DNA from 2 places in the Hymenobacter oligotrophus genome. Region 2 is predicted to be linked to the other one. Evidence: riboswitches for the same ligand, from Rfam matches in the RefSeq annotation. Region 2 holds a riboswitch; the other holds the start of a gene.
What was found. Region 2 has a riboswitch for cobalamin ahead of cobT (nicotinate-nucleotide--dimethylbenzimidazole phosphoribosyltransferase). Riboswitches for the same ligand answer to the same signal wherever they lie in the genome.

Region 1: another riboswitch for cobalamin. It lies ahead of D3Y59_RS15960 (TonB-dependent receptor); the one in region 2 lies ahead of cobT (nicotinate-nucleotide--dimethylbenzimidazole phosphoribosyltransferase).

Annotation. Positions count from the first base shown of each region.
Region 1 is NZ_CP032317.1:3,717,678-3,723,564, forward strand. It holds gene D3Y59_RS15935 (B12-binding domain-containing radical SAM protein) at 1-322, opposite strand, end outside; gene D3Y59_RS15940 (helix-turn-helix domain-containing protein) at 389-952, opposite strand; gene D3Y59_RS15945 (hypothetical protein) at 949-1,308, opposite strand; gene D3Y59_RS15950 (hypothetical protein) at 1,513-1,791, shown strand; gene D3Y59_RS15955 (YncE family protein) at 1,879-2,958, opposite strand; gene D3Y59_RS15960 (TonB-dependent receptor) at 3,012-4,967, opposite strand; cobalamin riboswitch at 5,126-5,348, opposite strand; gene D3Y59_RS15965 (DNA-3-methyladenine glycosylase) at 5,452-5,887, shown strand, end outside.
Region 2 is NZ_CP032317.1:269,305-275,191, reverse strand. It holds gene cobC (alpha-ribazole phosphatase family protein) at 1-145, opposite strand, end outside; gene D3Y59_RS01070 (adenosylcobinamide-GDP ribazoletransferase) at 145-945, opposite strand; gene cobT (nicotinate-nucleotide--dimethylbenzimidazole phosphoribosyltransferase) at 942-2,048, opposite strand; cobalamin riboswitch at 2,243-2,437, opposite strand; gene D3Y59_RS01060 (Dps family protein) at 2,674-3,144, shown strand; gene rfaD (ADP-glyceromanno-heptose 6-epimerase) at 3,338-4,303, shown strand; gene D3Y59_RS01050 (FAD/NAD(P)-binding protein) at 4,375-5,841, shown strand; gene D3Y59_RS01045 (metallophosphoesterase family protein) at 5,816-5,887, opposite strand, start outside.

The sequences.
Region 1 (5,887 bases), 660 kb from region 2:
GCGGGGCCAGCGTCAGGTCTTTGTTCTGCAGAAAGCGAATGACCGGTTCGATGGTCATTTCGTAGCGCCGCCGCAGGCGCAGCATCCGGCGGGCGTTGTCGCTCAGCTCAAAGGCGCCTTGCTCCACGGCATCGAACACGCGCCGCAGCCCCGTAGCTGAAAACAGCTTCAGCACCAGTTCAATCCCTAGGTCGGCCTGCGCCACTTGGAACCCCTGGCCGCGCAAGAAACCGGTGATGTAGGCCGTGGCAGGGTAGGGGGTATTAAGCTGCGTGAGCGGCGGCGTAATGAGCAGGATGCGGGGCGTAGAATTCGTTGGCACGGGGCAACAACCGCCAAACGGCGGCAAAGGTGCCGCAAAGGTATGGTAACCTGAGGCAGTGCTGCGTTACGCTATCTGATCGAGCGAAGTGCGCTCGGGGTTGGCTTTGTATTCGGTTACGGTTTGGCCAGTTACCTGCCTGAACTGCGTGCTGAGGTGTTGCGAACTGCTGTAGCGCAGCTCATCGGCTATTTCGGCAAGGGTTTTCTCGCCGTAGCTCAGCAGCTCCTTCACGCGCTCAATCTTGAGGCGAATAAGGTACTTTTCGAGGGTGATGCCCACCACCCGCGAAAACAGCTTGCTCAGGTGGGCGTACGAACCATCCAAGCGCTCGGCCAAAAAAGCCGACGTGGTTAGGGGCGCGCGGGCCGTGCGCAGGTGCACCAGGTAATCGGCCAGGGCAGTTTTTACTTGCTCCACCAACTGTTCGTCTTTGCTCTTGAGTAGCTCGAAGCCCTCGGCCTGCAGCAACGGCTGCAGCTGTGCAAGGTCGGCGGGGGTGCTGTCGTCGAGCAACGCATGACCTAGGGTTACTTCCAGCGGGCGCAGGCCGGCTTGTTCCAAAACGGATTTCACCGTGCTGATGCAGCGCGGGCAAACCATGTTTTTAATGTGCAGTTCGGTGCTCACGAGGTGGCGTCTTGCTCCGACATCCGCGACGATGCCGGACGGTTAGGCTTGGGCGCAGCCGGGCGGCTGCGGCGCTTGGGCTGCGGCGTGGGGGCCTCGGCCCAAGTGCGGCCAAACCAGTTGTCGGCCGCCCAGTTCACAAACGGTACCACCGCTAAAAAAGTCACGCTCAGCAACGTAAACCACACCAGCGTGGCGCCAACCAACCGGCCGAAGAAGCTACTGTCGAGCCCAAACAGGTAGGCCACCAGGGCAAACGATAGCACTGCGCTGATGCCCAGCAGCAGGCCGGCCCGGCGCAGCAACGGCTGGTACTGAAACGCGGGTTTAGACGAACGACGACGAGGAGCAGCCATGGCGCAAAGATATCAGCTGGCAACTGCGGGGCGGGCAATGCACCTAGGGTACGCGGGTTGGCAAGGTAGCAGTAGCCGCAAACCCTCGCAAAATCAGCTGCATAACCAATCCGCCGAAATGGCGTTTGTGCTAGCGTAGCGCTACCGCCGGGCTTGGCGGCTGCGTATATTGCCCCGACACTATTTACCTACTCCCTCACTGCCATGAACACCTCTCTCAACTTGCTGCGCCCCTTCCGGTACTTGGGTGCGGCCCTGCTGCTGGCCGTTGGCTTGGCCGCCTGCAGCACCGGTACCGAATCGGGCGACACGAACGTGGAACGCAGCGACGAAAAAATCTCCCTCGACCCCGGTGCCCGGCACCCGTCGGGAGGCGTCGACAGCGCCCGCATTCAGCGCGATACCACCACCAGCTTGCGCGAAAGGCAATACCAGCAAGCCCGCCAGTCGAAAGACCGCAACAACGACGGCCGCGCCGACTAACCTCCGCCAATGGTCCTTTACGCAACAAGGCCCCGCTTCCACCTAGGGAGCGGGGCCTTGTTGCGTAGGCCGATGGGCAGTGGCTGCCTAGCGGAACGAAATGTCGCCCGGAATCAGGCCGACGCCGAACGAGTCGATAGCCGTGCCAGCGCTGTTGTACCGAATGGCTTTGCCATCGGCGGTGTACGAACCTAGGGCGCCGTACAGCTCGCCGTCGGTCGGGTCGACGTTGATGACCATGAAGCTGCGGCGCACAAACGGGGCCGTGGGCAGAGCGGTGGCCGAGCTGGGCATGCGGTACACAGCGCCGCCGTAGCGGTAGTATAACTGCGCGCCGTTGGGCGACACGCTTAGGTCGGCCGCTCCGCTCGAGGCAAACGTGAGGGTTTGGCGCGTAGCCGGGGTGGCGGGCGCAAAGCGGTGCAGCGCAGCCGGCGTTTTCGAGAGAACCGGGTAGTTGGGCGCGCCGCCGTAACGGGTAATGCCGCCGCACAACACCCACAGGTTGCCGTCAACGTCCTTTACTAGGTTCTGCGGGCCGTCGGTAAAGGTGAGCGTGGCTTCGGCCGCGTCGGTGGCGGTGTTGATAACGGTTACGGAGTTCTCGTCGGAGTTGGGCACGTACAGCTTGCCGTTGGCCAGCAAGGGTTGCTCGGGGTTTCGGCCCACGTCGATGGTTTTGGTAACCTGGTAGGTGTTCAGATCGATAACCGACACACGCCCGGCAGTGTAGTTGGGGTAGCTGCCCTGCCACTCGGTTACATATGCCTTGTTGGCGGGGCCGGCCACTAGGTAGCGCGGCTGCGAGAGGTTGCCAATTTGGCCCACCGAACGGAAGTCGGCAGCGTTTACAATCTCCACTTTGCCGCTGTTGTTGGCCACGATGTACAGCTTATCGCCGATGGGCGTAACCGACTGCACCACGTCGCCGGCCGCGCGGCCGTTGGCGCGCCGGAAGGGGTCTTTGTCGGCTTGCTTGTTGGGCTTGTCGTAAGCCGTAACCGAGCCGCTGGGCGTGCCATAGTTGCCTTGGTTGGCCACGTACACCGCTTTGGTTACCTGCGGAGCCGGCTGCTCTTTGTTGTCGTCGGAGGGGTTGCAGGCGCCCAGCAGGAGGGCTGTTGCTACCAGCGCGGGTAGCCACGGGCGGCGCATCAAAAGTTGCATGTTTGCGGAAGTGAGTGTAGTGAAAGAGAATGATGTGGTTCAGCCGGAAGCCACTAGTGCCAACCTAGGCGCAGGCTCAGCAAAGCCGAGCGGCCAGGCATGGCACGGCCGGCGTAGTTCTGGTAACTTTTGTTGGTGAGGTTATAGCCCTGCACCAAGCCTGTGAGGGTGTAGCGCCCTAGGTGCATGGTGCGGCCGGCGCTAGCGTGCAGCAAAGCGTAGCCGGGCAGGTAGTCATCGGCCGAGGCGGTAGTGTAGCGGTAGCCCGTAAACACACCATTAAGGGTAAGCTGCCAATTGCGCCATGCGTGTTGCGTACCCACCGAAGCCGAGTGGAGCGGCACGTAGCGCAACTGATTGCCAATGGGGTCGAGGTCGGCGGCGTAGCCGCTTACCTTACGGGCTTGGGTATAGGCGTAAGCCGCCGTGGCGCTAAGCCAGTACCGGCCTAAGTGCAGTTGAGCTTGCGTACTGGCCTCGAGGCCACGGCTGCGCACGCGGCGCACGTTGCGCGGCGCCAGCGTAGGTGCTTCAATCCACTCTACCCAGTTATCAACCAGTAAGCTGTAGGCCGTCAGGTCGGCTTGCAGGGCTACGGGCAATTGCGTGCCCAGCAAAGCTTCGTAGTGCAGCCCGCCTTCGTAGCCGACGCCGGTTTCGGGCAGTAATTCCTGGCGTTCTACACCGCCCCAGTACCGCTCGTTCAGGGTAGGCGCACGGTAGCTCCGGGCCGCGTTGGCTTTCAGCCAGAGCTGCTGTTGCTGCCTGCGCCACAGCTGGTATTCGGCACCTAGGGTTGGCGCTACGGGGGCGCGCCGGCCGGGCAGCACGGCCTGGCGCGCGTTTAGCGTAAGGCGTAGGCGGGCCGTGGGGTCGTAGCGCAGCAGGGCAAAGCCGGCGTAGCGTTGCTCGGTAATGTGCCGCCGGTAGCCATCCACATCGGCCACGAAGTGTTGGGCCTCGGCGCCCAGGCGCAAGCTGGCATTGGGGCGCCACTGCAGGGTGTGCTCGGCTTGGGCCTGCCACACCACCGTAGCCGAGTTGCTGGGCTGTACATTGTCGTTGTAGTAGCGAATATTGTCGGCGAAGCGGGCGGCGCGCACGGTGGTTTCGCTGTGGGTTCCGCGCCGGCGGTAACCCAGTACCACCCGGCCGCTCTCATCCTGCTGGCGGGCGTGTGCATCAACCGAACCAACGGATGGCTGAATTTCGCGGTCGGAGCGGGTAAACCACGCCGCACCCGTTAGCTCGGCTTTAGGGCTGAGCTGCAAGCTGAGCTGCTGCGTAAAGCTGCTTTGCTGCAACGCTGCGCTGGCTTGGCGCCGCCGTACGGGGCCACCGAAGTCGAGAGCGGTGTACGGGAAGTTGTTTTCGGAGGAGCGCACCAGCAGGCTGGTTTGCACAGCCACGTGCTCGTCGCGGTGGATGCCGTCGAAGCTCACGGCGCCGTAGCCGAAACTGCCCGCCTCAAGAGTAGCGCTTACCTGCTGGCCCAGCCTAGGTGTGGCCGAGCCCAGCACCACGGCGCCACCCATGGCGCCGGTACCGTAAAGCGCAGCGGCAGGGCCGTGCTGCACGCTTATTTGTTTCACCGAGGTCACGGGCAGCAGCGCCATGTCGGCCTCGCCGAGGGTAGGAAAGTTAATGCTGAAGCCATTCCAGAGCACGGCCGTATGCCGCCCCGAGGTGCCCCTGATCGAGAGCGTAGCCAACTGCCCCGGGCCGTAAGTGCGCAGGTACAGCGGTGTGCGGGCCGATAATGCATCGGCCACCGAAGCCGATTTAAACGGCGCCAGCGCGGCCGAGTCGAGCACGGTAAAGCGGCTGCCGGCGGCATAGCGCGTGGGGCGCAAGCCCTGCACTTGTACTGATGGCAGCACTTGCCGAGCCGTATCGGGTGGGGTAGGGGAGCGTTGTGCTTGCGCCTGGGTACTAGCCGAGGTGCTGAGCAATAATGCTGCCGTAGCCCAGCCGCTGCCCAGCAGCCGGAAGGGGGGGAAAGTGTACATCCGAACCAAAATTTTCGGGGTCGAAAAATTCGGTTCAGAACCCTGCGCGCAACCCGTAAGGCCACTCGCAAAGCCGAGTCAGAATCAGGGAAAATAGCCCGTTGCGGCAACTTCGGGCCGAAATCGATTCATTCTCCGCCCGTCCTCCGCAGGCGCCGAACACTAGAGTTGCACGGGCAGGTCTCCTGACTTGCTTCGGCGCCGGGCGGCCTTCCCATTCCTCCAGCCTAGGTGGCTTTCGCAGGAACAGTGGCGAAGAGAGGCTCGGCGCAGGGTACGGTGAAGCTCACAGTTGCGGGGACAGTCGCCGAATCTCACGGCATTCCCTTTTCAGCCTCGCCCCACAATCGGGGTTTGGCCACCCATGCACCAGCAAAGATACGCAGCGTTTCGGATTTGCTTGATTACACGGATTTTTTGCACACGCGTGTTATCCTTGCGGCAAACATAACCGCACGCGGACCACAGCTACGTATAGCCGAGCATGAAGCTTACGCACGACTACTACCGCCAGCCCGATGTGGTGGCGCTGGCCCGCGACATGCTCGGCAAATACCTGTTTAGTTGCATCGATGGGGTGCTGACCGGTGGCCGCATTGTTGAGACGGAAGCCTATGCCCACATAGGCGACCAAGCCTGTCACTCGCACCTAGGGCGTTTCACCAAGCGCACCAGCGTGATGTACGAAGCCGGTGGGGTGGCCTATGTGTACCTCATCTACGGCCGCTACGCCCTGTTCAATATCATCACCAACGAAGCCGGCAAGGCCGACGCGGTGCTGATTCGGGGGATCGAGCCTACCGAGGGCGTAGCCGAAATGCAACTGCGCAGGGGCATCACCAGCGCCACGCCCAAGCTTACCGCCGGCCCGGGTTTACTCACGCAGGCCCTAGGTATCAGCACCAAGCACTACGGCACCG
Region 2 (5,887 bases):
GCGCCGCGGGTAGCTTGGTTTGCAACGCGGCTACTTCGTCGCGGAAGCTCTCGGCCAGGCCTACGTCGTGGTGGCCGTAGCAGAGGCCCGGTGTGGCTACTGCCGTGTGGCGGATCAGGTAAACATCGAGCAGCGGAGCAGCCATTAAAACCAAATACGGGCGGTGAAAAACAAGTAGATCAGCACTTCGGCCAACTGCTGGGTAGCGCCGAGGCAGTCGCCGGTGTAGCCGCCAATCCAGCGCTGAAACCACCGACCCAGCACTATTTGCAGGATAGCCAGCGGCAGCAGCACCAGCAGCATGCCCGGGTTTTGGGCGTAGGCCACCCACGCCAGCAACGGCAGCAGGCCCCAAGCGCTGGCCGTCAGCAGCCGACCTAGGTCGAGGGCTTTGGCTACGGGCTTGGCTTTGGCGTCGTCGTTTTCGCGGGCGTACTGATGCGTGAATACGAAGCTAAGCGCCGTGAGGCGACTGAGCGGGTGCGCCACCAGCAGCAACACAGGGATGGAGGCTTTAACGGCCGATTCGGCGCCGCCCACTTGGTACAGGGCGCCAAATTTGGTGGCCATCAGCAAGCCCAAACCCACCACGCCGTAGGTGCCCACGCGGCTATCCTTCATGATTTCGAGGATGCGGCCGCTTGTCCAACCTCCGCCAAAACCGTCGCACACGTCGGCAAAGCCGTCTTCGTGGAAAGCGCCGGTAATCAGCACCGAAGCCACCATGCTCAGGAGCAAGCCGATAGCCGAGCCCCACAAGTAAGCCGCCCCTAGGTACACCACGGCCGAGGCCGCGCCCACCAGCCACCCAATCAGCGGGAAATAAATAGTGGAGCGGTTAAGCAGTTCCTCGGAGTGGCCAATCCAGCCGGGGCAGGGTATGCGGGTGTAGAACATTACGGCCGTCAGCAGCAGCTCTACTTGGGTGCGGAGCCACTGTTTCATCGGGCTTCGGCAGCTGATGCCTCCGCGGTGGCCGTGCTTACGCCGGCGCTTTCGAAGGAAGCCATTTCGTTCAGGAATGCCACTGCCGACTGCACCAGCGGGTACGCCAACGCGCAGCCGGTGCCCTCGCCCAAGCGCAAGCCCAACTGCAGCAACGGGCGGGCACCTAGGGCGGCCAGCAAATGGCGGTGCCCCGCCTCGGCCGATTGGGTGCAGAACACGCAATAGTCGAGCACAGTGGGCTCGAGGCGGGCCGCCACCAGCAGCGCAGCACTCACGATAAAGCCATCGACGAGCACCAGCATGCGCAGGGCGGCGGCGCGGTACATGGCGCCGCAGAGCTGCGCTATTTCGAAGCCGCCGAACGTAGCCAGCATTTGCAGAGGGTTGCTGGCCGACACCTCGGGGTGGGCCGCCACGGCTTGGGCAAGCACCGCGAGCTTGCGCTGCAGGCCGGCGTCGTCGAGGCCGGTGCCGCGGCCTACGCAGTGCGCCAGCGGCTGCCCCGTGAGCACGTGCAGCAGCACCGCCGCCGAGGAAGTATTGCCAATGCCCATTTCGCCGAAGCCCACCACGTTGCAACCGGCGGCGTGCAGCTCATTAATGATGGCTGCACCGGCGTTCAGGGCCTGCTGGCACTCGGCCTCCGACATAGCCGCTTGGTGCAGAAAGCTGCGCGTACCCGCTCCGACCCTAGCATCGCGCACGCCGGGCACATCGGTTAGGTCGGAGGCTACGCCTGCATTTATTACCTGCAGCGTAAGGCCGTGCTGCCGGCAAAACACGTTAATGGCCGCCCCGCCCGCGGCGAAATTGCGCACCATTTGGCCGGTTACTTCGGCGGGGTACGGGCTTACGCCTTCGGCAGCAATGCCGTGGTCGGCGGCAAATACTACTAGGTGCGGCCGCTGCAGCGTGGGCGTAAGGGTTTGCTGCACCAGGCAGGTCTGCCGGGCCAGGTCTTCGAGCTGACCTAGGGCACCCAGGGGTTTGGTTTTGGTATCGATGCGGTGCTGCACAGCGGCGGGCAGCGTGCTACCGGCCGGCACCAACGGCGGCACGGGCACCGCAAACAAGTCGGAACCTAGGGAAAGAGGCGTCATCAAGCAGAGAAAAAGGCTGGCCCGGGGGCCACCGAATACTTGCTGCCTAGCTGTTTTACCGTGCGCTCCGCTTTCCTCAAATAGCCAACAGGCAAGGCACCCAACGGCGCTGGTGCAGCTTTGGCAAAAAACTGCACGGCAGCGCATGGCGGCTGCTTTCCTTACCTGATGACGGCCTTGTAGGCGCGAAGGCGTCACCCAAGCAGCGGCGGGCAGGTCTCCTGACTTGTACCATCCTTCCGGCCTTCTCGCCCCTAGGTGTGGGGCAATGGCTTGCTCGAAAAGACTTGGCTAGCGGGTACTTACAGTAGCGCGTCTGTTCGGGAGTTGCACCCGATTCCCTTTTTAAGCCCGACCTAGGGCCGGGCACCTGCCGCTGTTTGGTTGTAAACTCAACCAAGAAACAGTGGGCCAAAGGTAGCGGAAACTTCGGGCCCGGTTTGGGGCGCCGCGGCGGGTTGGCAGCTTGGCCAAAACCCGCAGCTCGGCCGAGCGTAAATCTGTGGCGTTGGCACCGGGCCAAACCCTAGGTATCCCCCGTTGCTTATACACCCAGAGCAGCCGGCCGGCGCAGCGCGGGGCGAGGCTGCCGCTGTTCGTACCTCAATCCACTCCCAAAACGCACATGAAGAACCACATCGGTTTAGACTCGGCTCAGGCGCAGCAACTTGCTACGGGCCTGAACACCTTGCTCGCCAACTACCAGATTTTCTACATCAACACCCGCGGTTTTCACTGGAACATCAAAGGCGAAAAGTTCTTCGAGCTGCACGCCAAGTTTGAGGAACTGTACACCGATGCACTGGTGAAAATCGACGAAATAGCCGAGCGCATTCTCACCTTGGGCCACCGCCCGCTGCACTCGTTTACCGATTACGTGCGCACGGCCACCATCAAAGAAGCCACGAACGTGTCGGAGGGCAACGCCGCCGTGCGCACCGTGGTCGAGAACTTTCAGGCCTTGCTGATTTTGGAGCGCGAGCTGCTGGAGCTGGCCAGCGAAGCCAGCGACGAAGGCACCGGCGCACTGATGAGCGACTACATTCGGGAGCAGGAAAAAACGGTGTGGATGTACAGCGCCTCGCTTAACCAATAACCCCAGCGGCGCCGGCAACGGCCGCCCCCACACCCCAAAGCCTGCCCGCGCACGCGCTGCGGGCGGGCTTTTTTGTGCGCTCCGGTGGGGCTACGCCGCCTGCATGCAGGCTTTTGCGGCCGGCTTGGCGGCCCGGCTGGTGCATTGCCCGTGGCGGCCCTACCTTTGCCCCACAGAAAACGACTCCGAGCTTATGATTATCGTGACGGGCGCAGCGGGCTTTATCGGCAGCTGCATGGTAAGCCGGCTCAACGCCGATGGCTTCAACGACGTGGTGGCGGTGGACAACTTCTCGGTGGAGAAGAAGATGCCGAACCTCAAAGGCAAGCGCCTGCGCGAGTTCGTAGACCGCAACGAGTTTTTCGAGTGGCTCGACAAGAATCACGAGCAGGTGGAGTTCATATTCCACCTAGGGGCCCGCACCGACACGGCCGAGCAAGACAAGGCCGTGTTCGATTTGCTGAACCTGAACTACAGCCAGCAAATGTGGGAGGCCTGCGTACGCTACAACCTGCCGCTGGTGTACGCCTCCTCGGCGGCTACCTACGGCTCGGGCACCTTGGGCTACTCCGACGACGAAGCCCTGCTACCGCTGCTGCGCCCCCTGAACCCTTACGGCGACTCCAAGAATGACTTCGACAACTGGGCCATTCAGCAGCAGGAAAAACCGTTTTTCTGGGCGGGCCTGAAGTTCTTTAACGTGTACGGCCCCAACGAGTACCACAAAGGCCGCATGGCTTCGGTGATATTCCACACCTTTCAGCAGGTGCAGCGTACGGGCACGATGGAGCTGTTTCGCTCGCACAACCCCAAGTTTGCCGACGGCGAGCAGATGCGCGACTTTATTTACGTGCGCGACCTCACCGACGTGTGCATCTTTCTGATGCACCACCGCCGCAACTCGGGCATTTACAACCTAGGCACCGGCGAGGCCCGCACCTTCCTCGATCTGGCCCTGAACACCTTTGCCGCGCTCGATAAAACAGCCGACATCAAGTTCAAGGACACGCCCGAGGACATCCGCGACACGTACCAATACTTCACGCAGGCCGACATGAGCAAGCTGCGCAGCATTGGCTACGCGCGGCCCTTCACGCGGCTCGAAGACGGCATCAGCGAATACGTGCGCGACTTTTTGGTGCCGAACGCGTATCTGTAGCCCGGCCTGCCGCGCCCGCTGCCCGAAAGCCTAGGTAGGCAGAGTCCGGAAAAATTCCTTTTTTCGGACTCATGCTCAAGATACTCTTGGGCTTACAAGGCTCTGTCATGACGCGGCGTACCATACTCATTATCGGGGGCGGAGTGGCTGGCAGCTTGCTGGCCGTGCAGCTCACGCGCCTGCCGGGCGGCCCCTGGCCGCTCGATGTAGTAGTGGTGGAGCCGCGCGAGCGGCTCGGCCCCGGCACGGCCTACACCAACGACCGGCCCGAGTGGCTGCTGAACGTGCGCAGCCAGGGCCTGAGCGCCTTTCCCGATCAGCCCAACCACTTTGTGGAGTGGCTGCACGAAAACGGCATCCCGGAGGGCGAATACGGCTTTTGTCCGCGCCAAACCTACGGCCGCTACATCGAGAGCCTGGTGCAAGCGGCGCTCGAGAATACCGCCATCAACGGCGTGCGCGTGCAGTGGCTAGCCAACCGCGCCGTAGCGGCTACCCCAACGGCGGGTGGCTGCCAGATGCGCGTAATACTCGACGACGGCCGCGAGCTAAATGCCAACACGGTGGTGCTGGCCCTGGGTAACTTTCCGCCTAGCATGCCGGTGCGGCCCGATACCGGTTACCATCAGCACCCGCACTTCCATGCCAACCCGTGGGCGCCCGGCGCGCTGCGCAACATTGCCCCCCACGAGTCGGTGATGCTGATTGGCACGGGCCTTACCTCCCTCGATGTGCTGATGGGCCTGCGGGCCGACGGCCACCGCGGCCCGTTGCTGGCCGTGTCGCGCCACGGCCGCTGGCCCGTAGCCCACACCGAAACGGCCGTTGCCCCCTACCCCAATTACTACGCCTCGGAAATAGCTGGCCTGCGCACCGTAACTGAAGTGCTGCGCGTGGTGCGCCGGCACGTGGCCAAAGGCGCCGCCGAAGGCTACAACTGGCGGGCCGTGCTCGATGCCCTGCGCCCCAACCTAGGGCACATTTGGGCGGCTTGGCCCAAGCCCGAGCAGCAACGCTTTATGCGGCATTTGGCCACCTTGTGGTCGACGCTGCGGCACCGCAACCCGCCGCAAAACGCCGCCGTGCTCGATGAGCTGCGCCGCAGCGGACGTTTGCAGATAGAGAAAGGCCGCATACGCCACATCGAAGGCCGCGGCGCGCAAATGGCCGTGCAAATCCGTCACAACCACGACCACCGTTGGCTGCAAGCCGACCACGTGGTGCTGTGTACCGGCCCGCTGATGGACTACCAACAGCTCAAAGACCCGCTGATTGTGCAGCTGCGCCGCGCTGGCCTGCTCGTGCCCGATGCCATGCGCCTCGGTATTCAAACCTCGGCCGAGGGCGCCTTGCTCGACAGTACGGGCGCGCCCTCGGAGCACTTGTTTACCCTAGGTCCGAGTTTGCGCCCTTTGTGGTTCGAGTCGACAGCGGTACCGGAGTTGCGGCAACAAGCCGCCGATTTGGCGGTGGTGCTGGCCCAGCGCCTGGCTGGCAACCACCCCGAGCAGGCTACAGCACTTCGGCGCGTGCCGTAACCTTGCCGCTGGGGCTCGTCATCACCACTTGGTAAATGCCCGCTTT